2 regions of the Lysinibacillus sp. NPDC093688 genome follow, and region 2 is predicted to be linked to the other one. Evidence: riboswitches for the same ligand, from Rfam matches in the RefSeq annotation. Region 2 holds a riboswitch; the other holds the start of a gene.
The links. A riboswitch is a leader RNA that binds a small molecule or an ion and turns the genes downstream of it on or off. The one in region 2 is predicted to bind glycine.
Positions count from the first base shown of each region.

Region 1: another riboswitch for glycine. It lies ahead of ACQKN2_RS12070 (amino acid permease); the one in region 2 lies ahead of gcvT (glycine cleavage system aminomethyltransferase GcvT).

Region 1 is NZ_JBNNUX010000013.1:31,536-36,387, forward strand. It holds gene ACQKN2_RS12065 (glutaminase) at 73-1,044, shown strand; gene ACQKN2_RS12070 (amino acid permease) at 1,202-2,554, opposite strand; glycine riboswitch at 2,717-2,793, opposite strand; gene ACQKN2_RS12075 (rhodanese-like domain-containing protein) at 3,310-3,693, opposite strand; gene ACQKN2_RS12080 (lipoate--protein ligase family protein) at 4,182-4,852, shown strand, end outside.
Region 2 is NZ_JBNNUX010000020.1:20,925-25,776, reverse strand. It holds gene ACQKN2_RS15805 (hypothetical protein) at 1-54, shown strand, start outside; gene comGF (competence type IV pilus minor pilin ComGF) at 47-472, shown strand; gene ACQKN2_RS15795 (hypothetical protein) at 450-650, shown strand; gene ACQKN2_RS15790 (shikimate kinase) at 670-1,185, shown strand; glycine riboswitch at 1,330-1,422, shown strand; gene gcvT (glycine cleavage system aminomethyltransferase GcvT) at 1,701-2,804, shown strand; gene gcvPA (aminomethyl-transferring glycine dehydrogenase subunit GcvPA) at 2,829-4,175, shown strand; gene gcvPB (aminomethyl-transferring glycine dehydrogenase subunit GcvPB) at 4,168-4,852, shown strand, end outside.

The sequences.
Region 1 (4,852 bases), on a different contig from region 2:
TTTTTTCTTAGTTAAGTGTACTTATTGAGTAGTTATGGCGTAAAATGCCGTTTTTTGAAAGGAGATCACAAAATGCCGACAGAACATATCAATCACAATAATAATCACCTTGCGGCAGAATGGGTGGAACAGTTTCGTTCTTATGCAAAAGAGGGGAAATGCGCAAGCTATATTCCCGCTTTAGCGGAAAAAGATCCAAATCAATTAGCGATTTCGATTATCGGAACTAATAATGACGAAATGAAAGCCGGAGAGACAACGGAACTATTTACGCTACAAAGTGTTTCAAAGGTCGTTACATTTATTTTAGCGTGTATGGAACGAGGATTACCTTTTGTTTTAGAACGAGTAGATGTTGAACCTACAGGTGACACCTTCAATTCAATCATTCGTTTAGAAAGCCATCAGCCTGGAAAACCTTTTAATCCAATGATTAATGCAGGAGCAATTACAGTATCCTCTATGCTTGACGGAAATTCTCCGCAAGAGAAGGTTTCGAAAATTCTCCAATTTTTAGAACAAATGGTTGGCAAGGAATTAAAGGTTAATGAAGAGGTTTATCAATCGGAGTGGCAAACTGCAAATCGAAATCGTTCATTAGCCTATTATTTAATGGATTCTGGCTTTTTAGACTGTCCCGTAGAGGAGGCATTAGAGGTTTATTTGAAACAGTGTGCTATTGAAGTAAATGTTTCAGATTTAGCGATGATTGGTTTAGTCATCGCCAATGATGGCTACCACCCTCTATTAAATAAACAGCTCTTTCCAAAGCAAGTAGCAAAATTAGCAAAGGCATTGATGGTTACTTGCGGTATGTATAATGCTTCTGGTAAATTTGCTGCATTTATCGGGTTACCCGCTAAAAGTGGCGTTTCTGGAGCGATTTTGGCGGCTGTGCCAAGTCATGCAGGCTTAGATTCACCTTTTCCTGCTGGGTGCGGTATTGGCATATATGGACCAGCAATTGATGACATCGGGAACAGCGTAGCCGGAGTGAATTTACTTAAGCATATCGCTACCGAGTGGAATATGAATATTTTTTAACCAATGAAAGAAAGATGACTTCAGTATATGGAGTCATCTTTTTTTACTTCATTCAGCGGATTTCTAAACATCCGCCAATATTATACCGTTAATTTGCAATAAAAAAGCCCTGAATAGCTTCACATTGCTTAAAGTGTCCCTATCCAGGGCAATACAACTAGCGTATTGCTTTCTTTCTTTTCATCTTATAAATAATCAGCAGCAAAATAAACCAAATTGGTGTCAATAGTAATGCTGTACGAGTTGCCTCTGAAATGAACATCACTACTAATAGAAATGCAAAGAAAGCAAGTACTAAATAGTTTACGAACGGAGTGAAAGGTGCCTTGAAAATTGATGCTTCATGAAGTGCACGATTTTTACGTTTATAGATGATATGAGAGATTAAAATAATACTCCACACCCAGATAAAGCAAATGGCACTAATTGTTGTCACAACACTAAAGGCGTTTTCAGGCATTAATTTACTTAGTAATGCACCAGCGGATACAACAATTGCAGACACAACAAGTGCGTTACTTGGTACACTGTTTTTATTGAGCTTTGCAAACATTGGCGAAGCTTGCTTGTTGTTTCCAAGATTAAAAAGCATGCGGCTTGTAGAAAATAAACCACTATTACCAGCCGAAGCAGCAGATGTTAGAACGACAAAATTTATAATACCTGCAGCAATTGGAATACCAGCTAGTGTAAATACTTGTACAAATGGACTACTAGAGGCAGACATTTCATTCCAAGGATTAATGCATAAAATAACAAATAACGCCCCTACGTAGAATAATAAAATGCGTATTGGAATTTTGTTAATGGCAGAAGGAATGTTTTTTTTGGGATTGGCCGTTTCAGCAGCAGAAACCCCTACTAACTCGACACCAACAAAAGCGAAAACAACCATTTGGAATGCCATTAGGAATCCGTGTATGCCATTCGGGAATAACCCGCCATGTGCCCAAAGATTTTCAACAGAAACTGTACCAGAGCTTGTTTGAAAACCTGTAAATAACATGAATAGTCCAATCACAATCAATGCAACAATTGTAATGACTTTTATAAGTGCAAACCAAAACTCTAGTTCGCCAAATAGTTTTACAGTTAATAAATTCAACATTAATAACAGTACTAAACAGCCAATTGCAGGCACCCATTGTGGTATATCAAACCAATATTGTACATAAACGCCGACAGCAATAATATCTGCCATAGCGGTCATAATCCAGCAGAACCAGTATGTCCAGCCGGTGATGTAACCTGCCCAAGGACCTATGTATTCGGATGCGAAATCAGTAAATGATGTATAGCCAGCATTTGATAATAACAGTTCACCTAACGCCCGCATGACGAAAAATAAGGCGGTTCCGACAATTAGATAGGCAAAGATGATGGAAGGTCCCGCTAAAGCAATGGCTTTACCAGAGCCTAAAAATAAACCAGTACCGATTGTTCCGCCAATCGCAATGAGCTGCACATGGCGATTTTTTAAATCACGTTTTAATTGTTGTTGTTGTTCCACGTTGCTCCCCCTCAAAGATACGTAAAAACTATGACTGGAAATAAAAAAGAGACTAGTAGTGACACTAGTCTCGTAAACGACAGAATAACAAATACCAATTGCGAATGTTGTATGCAAAAAAAGAAAACATTCGTGTGGTATAGCTTTCATGATGAAAGTTGATATTACTCCTCTGTCCTTTTGCCTGAGATAGTGAACCCTTCGGCGACGCAAAATGCGCTCTCTCCAGAACTGCTCCTGCTATAGTTTTATCCATAGCATTCATAGCTTGTATTGTATGTCTTGATGACATTATTTTAAGATATTATACATCCTATCAGTGCTACCATAATTATTCAAGGGTAAATTTCAGTCATTTTCTGAAAAAAAGAAGATTGGAGTTCGTCTAGGTAAATATTTTACGAAAAATAGTATTTTTAGACATACGTTAAAATATGGATAATAGTTAGTGTTTGGTATGAAGGGTTAAAAGAGGCGAGGAACGTGTGAGGGAAGCAGCTAGAATTTGGGTATAGGAAGTTGAATGTGAGCATTATATTGCCTCACGTTGTTGCTCTACTTTTTTCTGGCCTATGTACGATCAAGAACTTGGTGAGCAAGAAATAAGTTGTCAGACGTTAAATAATAAATATAATATAGTAGAAACTCAGAATTTTTCGCAAAAAGTAAACCATCTCATAGTCATTTGAGATGGTTTCTTTTCGTTTAAAACAAAGTGATATAGTAGTCACGAATGCCTTAACGATTTTTTAAAATTATTTTTTGGACTTTATTTTACCTGTCCAAGTACGGAAGCCGCCTTGAAGTTGGTAAATTTGGTTGTAGCCACGTTTTTTAAGAAATAGAGCAGCACGTGCGCTACGGCCTGTATTTTGACAGTATAAATATACTGGTAAATCTGGGCGAATTTCTTTGTGACGTTGACGTAGAGTTGTTGAAGGAACATTTCGTGCACCAAGAATGTGACCTGCATCAAATTCTTTTTGCTCACGTACATCGATAAGCTGTGCTCTACGATAGCCTTCAATAAATTGTTCTTGTGTTAGGTTTGTTACGGCTTTTTTTAGTCGTAGTGCATTGATGCCGATATATGCAATTACGACTACTAAAATAACACCGATTGTGATAAGTATGTTCAACAAAATTTCTTACCCCTTTCTATCTTCTTTATTATTATAAAAGATGCGCTAGCGATAGTCCAATGAGTTTGATAAAATTAATTAGATTGTGGCTAGAATTAATCTATCTATATGTATGGATGTTATTAGTGAAAGGTCACAGAATCATTCCACCACATTTTTAGACTTAGGTGGATGATTACTTCAATAAAGAAATAGAACTAAACGCAGAGTGTCAAAATTTTGAGAAACATTATTTTTGGCTCATCTCCAGGAGTCGGATGGCATTTGCTAAAACGTATGCCATATATAGGTTGATTGGAGTGAAGGCTGGGCGACTCCTCGGGGATCAGCGTCACAGATGAGACCCTGCAGCGAAGCGAAGCGGCTCATCGGACGCCCCCAGGAAAGCGCCCAGCCGTAACGGAAATCAACCACACGCTATGGCGATGAGCTTTATTTTGTACACATTCGCAAAGGATAATTTAATATTCGTAGGAGATGAAAATATGACAACTTGGTATTTTCTAAATTCAGGGAAATGTAGCCCATCTTTCAATATGGCATTAGACGAAGCATTACTCGATTGGCATAGTGAAGGTTTAATTCCACCAGTCATTCGTTTTTATGAGTGGGAGCCAGCAACTCTTTCGATTGGCTATTTTCAGCAGGCGAAAAGAGATATTAATTTCGAGGCTGTACAAGAACAAGGTTTAGGCTTTGTTCGTCGACCAACAGGTGGTAGAGCCGTTTTGCATGAACATGAGTTGACATATAGCGTCATTGTTTCAGAAAGCTATCCAGATATGCCTGAATCAGTGACAGAGGCATATAGAGTGTTAAGCGAAGGGATATTGCAAGGTTTTCATAATCTAGGTATGGATGCGTATTTTAGTGTGCCTAATACCGAAGAACAAAGAGCGGACTTAAAGAAACCTAAAAGTGCAGTTTGCTTTGATGCGCCAAGTTGGTATGAGCTTGTAGTAGAAGGTAAAAAAGTAGCAGGTAGTGCACAAACTCGTCAAAAAGGTGTTATTTTACAGCACGGAGCTATTTTACTTGATTTAGATCAAGAAAAATTATTGTCTGTCTTCAATTTTTCAAGTGAAGAGGCGAAGGCACGTATGCGTAGAAAGATGCCTGAGAAAGCGGTTGCTATCAATAATTTTGTTAAAGAACC
Region 2 (4,852 bases):
ACGCGAGAATTACGTAAAAAATGTATACAACTGCCAGGTGAAGTCGATGAATGAGAGAGGCTATACATTATTAGAAGCATTGTTTCAATTAGTTGTATTTGTGCTTATTGCGTATCTTGTTGTGTTCATTATGCTTTGGTTTGCAGAAATGAAAACAACGGTGCTATCTGATGAACAATCAAAGTGGGAGCTTTTTGTTTATGATTTGAATATGTATGTAAATGATATTTCTTCATTTACGATTCGAAAAGATCAAAAGAGAATAACCTTCCAAGTAGCAGATACCATTCATAATATTGATTGTTACAGCAATATTATTCGTGATCAAGTGAATGGTGGTCATGTACCGATGCTGATTGGTATTAATAAATGCCAGTTCAAATATGAAGAAAATATGTTAACAGTAGCTGTTGAACTTCCAAGTGGTATTAAAAAGGAGCGAACTTTCTATGTTCCAGTTATTGAAAAATGACAAAGGGGCTATTTTTTTAATTGCGATTGCATTATTATTTTTTGTAACTACTTTTGTCCTTACGTATTGTACGTCTTATGAGATTCAGTTTCGAACATATGATTGCCTAGAAAAGCTGAATGTTCGAGCTGCGATAAATTTATTAGGACAAATTTTGTCAGACAGTGTAGAATCGTAGTTATAAGAAGGTGATTCGAATGCGAAAAATATATTTAGTTGGCTTTATGGGCTCCGGAAAAAGTGCGTTAGGAAGACGTTTAAGCTATTTGTTAAAGATGCCTTATTACGATATGGATCGTGAGATTGTTAGACAGCAGGGTATGACAATTCCGCAGATATTTGAAAAATACGGAGAAGCGCGTTTTCGAGAAATAGAAACAGAATTTTTGAAAAACTTCCGAGACGAAGCTTGTATTATTTCAACAGGCGGTGGAGTGGCAATCAATGCTGAAAATCGAAAAATAATGAGACGTAGTGGACTCGTATTTTTTTTAGATGCGACATTCGAAGATATTTACAAACGAATACAGCATGATCCGAACAGACCGATTGTACAGAGCTCGACGAAAGAGGATTTAGAGCAGCTGTATCATTACAGAAGAAAGTTCTATCGTGAAGTAGGGCATATACAAGTGTTAACGGAGGGGAGAACAATCCGCCAAATTCTTGAGTATTTAGTATTCCAAGTTAAAAGGCTAAAAGGCGAACTATAATGCATTATGTTTATTTTAATGTTCGTGTTTTAATATAAATTAAAAAATGATTGCCTTTTCAATGCAATTAATGTTAGGATATAGACAAATAAGTTACTTAATGTTCATTGAATACTAAATAGTACCAAGTTGATACTTGGGCGGATGATTATACGGGGAGAGCACGTGTAGACGTCACCGAAGGAGCAAGTAACAAAGTGTTATGAATCTCTCAGGTAAAAGGACTCGTATAAGACGCAACTCTGGAGAGAGCTGTATTACAACAGCCACCAAAGGGGAAAGCCGGCTGATTGGCATTGTAGCAATGCGAGCCAGTCTGGTGTAACTTTCAGGTGCAAGGACAGAGAATCCCGAAAAGGGGTTCGTCTGTCTTTTTTTATGTCAAAATGTTTTACCTAATGTTGTTAGTTCCTCTTTATTTGGATGAACAAACAGGGAAAGCATGACTGTACAACTAAAAAAACAGACGAACTACTACCAGTAAAAATGTAACGAACAATAAGGGGGCAAAAACAATGACGAACGAATTAAAACGTACACCTCTATTTGAAGAATATGCAAAACATGGCGGTAAAACAATTGACTTCGGTGGATGGGAATTACCAGTGCAATTCTCTTCTATTAAAGAAGAGCATGATGCAGTACGTAATCGTGCTGGCTTATTTGATGTATCACATATGGGTGAGATTTTAGTAACTGGACCTAATTCACTAGATTTTTTACAAAATCTTTTGACAAATGATATTTCCAAAATTGCAGTAGGTCAAGCGCAATATAATGCAATGTGCTATGAAGATGGTGGTGTTGTCGATGATTTATTAACGTATAAATTAGCAGACAATCATTATTTATTATGCGTGAACGCGTCAAATATTGAAAAAGATTATGATTGGATGATGGAAAATCAACATCAATATGATGTGACGATCGACAACCAATCAGAGGCTTATGCACAAATTGCCCTTCAAGGTCCATTAGCAGAAGAGGTTCTTCAAACATTAACAGAGACTGATTTACAAACGATTAAATATTTCCGTTTCCAAGCAGATGTTGAAGTTGCTGGTCATAAAGCATTAGTATCTCGTAGCGGTTACACAGGAGAAGATGGTTTTGAACTATACGGCTCTCCAGAAGATATTAAAGCATTATGGAGTAAAATCTTAGAGGCTGGAAAAGACAAAGGTGTGGTTCCTGCAGGTTTAGGCTGCCGTGATACACTTCGTTTTGAAGCAGGTCTTCCATTATACGGGCAAGAGCTATCAGCAACAATTTCACCTCTTGAGGCTGGTATTGGTTTTGCTGTGAAGTTAAATAAAGAGGACTTTAATGGTCATGATGCATTAGTGGCGCAAAAAGAAAATGGGCTGTCACGTAAAATTGTGGGCATTGAAATGATTGATAAAGGAATTCCTCGTCATGGCTACAAAGTGTTTAAGGATGGTAAGGAAATCGGTGAAGTGACAACAGGTACACAGCTTCCTTCTTCTAAACGTAATGTTGGTCACGCATTAATTGACAGTCAATTCACAACTATCGGAACTGAATTAGAAATCGAAATTCGTGGTAAGTACTTAAAAGTAGTAACAGTTGAAACACCGTTTTACAAGCGTTCAAAATAATATTGAAAAGAGGGACCTACATTTATGAAACATCGTTATTTACCAATGACGGAGCAAGATAAACAAGAAATGTTAGACGTAATCGGTGTATCCTCAGTTGATGAGTTATTTGAGGATATCCCAGAAAAAGTACGTTTTAAAGGCCTATATGATATTAAAGAAGCAAAATCTGAATCAGCTTTATTAAAAGAATTAACGGCAATGGCTGCGAAAAATAAAGATACAAATGCTAACGTATCGTTTTTAGGTGCAGGCGTATACAACCACTATAAACCGGTTATCGTGGACCATGTTATTTCTCGTTCAGAGTTTTACACAGCGTATACTCCTTATCAACCAGAGATTTCTCAAGGGGAATTACAAGCAATTTTTGAATTCCAAACGATGATTGCAGAGCTTACAGGTATGGATCTAGCAAACTCTTCTATGTATGATGGAGGAACAGCATTAGCTGAAGCTGGTATGCTTGCAGCTGGCCATACACGCCGTAAGAAAATTTTAGTATCTGAAACGGTTCATCCCGAGTATCGTGATGTCGTTGCTACATATGCATACGGTCAATCCATTGAAATTGTTACGGTTCCACAAAAAGATGGTGTGACAGATGTAGAAGCTTTAAAGGAATTAATTGATGATAATACGGCAGCTGTTATTTCACAATATCCTAACTTCTTTGGTCAAATAGAGGACTTACAAGTAATTGGCGATATTGCGCATGAAGCAAAAAGTTTATTTGTTGTCTCTTCAAATCCACTTGCACTAGGAATTTTAACACCACCTGGTAAGCTAGGTGCTGATATTTGTGTAGGGGATGCACAGGTCTTCGGTATTTCTGAAGCATTCGGTGGCCCACACTGTGGTTTCTTTGCAGTAACAACGAAGCTAATGCGTAAAGTTCCTGGTCGTCTTGTTGGTGAAACAGTAGATGGTGAAGGTCGTCGTGGTTATGTTTTAACATTACAAGCACGTGAACAACATATCCGTCGTGATAAAGCTACGTCTAATATTTGTTCGAACCAAGCGCTTCTTGCACTTGCTGCTTCTGTAGCAATGACTGCTCTAGGTAAAGAAGGCGTTCGTGAAATGGCTATGCAAAATATCGCGAAAACTCGCTATGCTAAAAATGCCTTTGAAGCGGCAGGCTTCACAGTAGCATTCCAAGGTGCACACTATAACGAAATCGTTGTGAAGACAAGTAAATGTGTGAAAGAAATTAATAAAGGCTTAATTGAAAAAGGTATCATCGGTGGTTATCCTTTAGGTCAAACATATGACTCTCTTAAAAATCACGTGCTAATCGCTGTAACAGAATTACGCACGAAGGAAGAAATTGATGCACTTGTTGCAGAAATGGGGGCTCTTAATGCATAACGAAAAACAATCACTCATTTTTGAAATTACCAAAGAAGGTCGCGTAGGCTACAGCTTAGAAGCCCTTGATGTACCAGAGGTTGATCTTGCAGATTTACTTCCTGCAAACTTAGTACGTGCGGAAGCAGCAGAATTACCAGAAGTATCTGAACTTGATATTATGCGTCACTATACAGCACTTTCTCGTCGAAACCACGGTGTAGACTCGGGCTTCTACCCTCTTGGTTCTTGTACGATGAAATATAATCCTAAAATTAACGAAGCTGTTGCTCGAATTTCTGGTTTTGCAAATGTTCACCCATTACAGGATGAATCAACAGCTCAAGGTGCAATGGAGCTTCTATACGATCTACAAACTTCATTAGTTGAAATTACAGGTATGGATGAAGTGACATTACAACCAGCGGCAGGTGCACATGGTGAATGGACAGCATTAATGATGATTCGTGCCTTCCATGAGGCAAACGGTGAAGGCCATCGTAATAAAGTTATCGTTCCTGACTCTGCTCACGGTACTAACCCAGCATCGGCAACTGTTGCAGGCTTTGAAACGATCACTGTTAAATCAGATGAAAATGGCTTAGTAGATATTGAAGATTTGCGCAAAGTTGTTGGTTCTGATACAGCAGCATTAATGCTAACAAATCCAAATACACTTGGTCTATTTGAAGAAAACA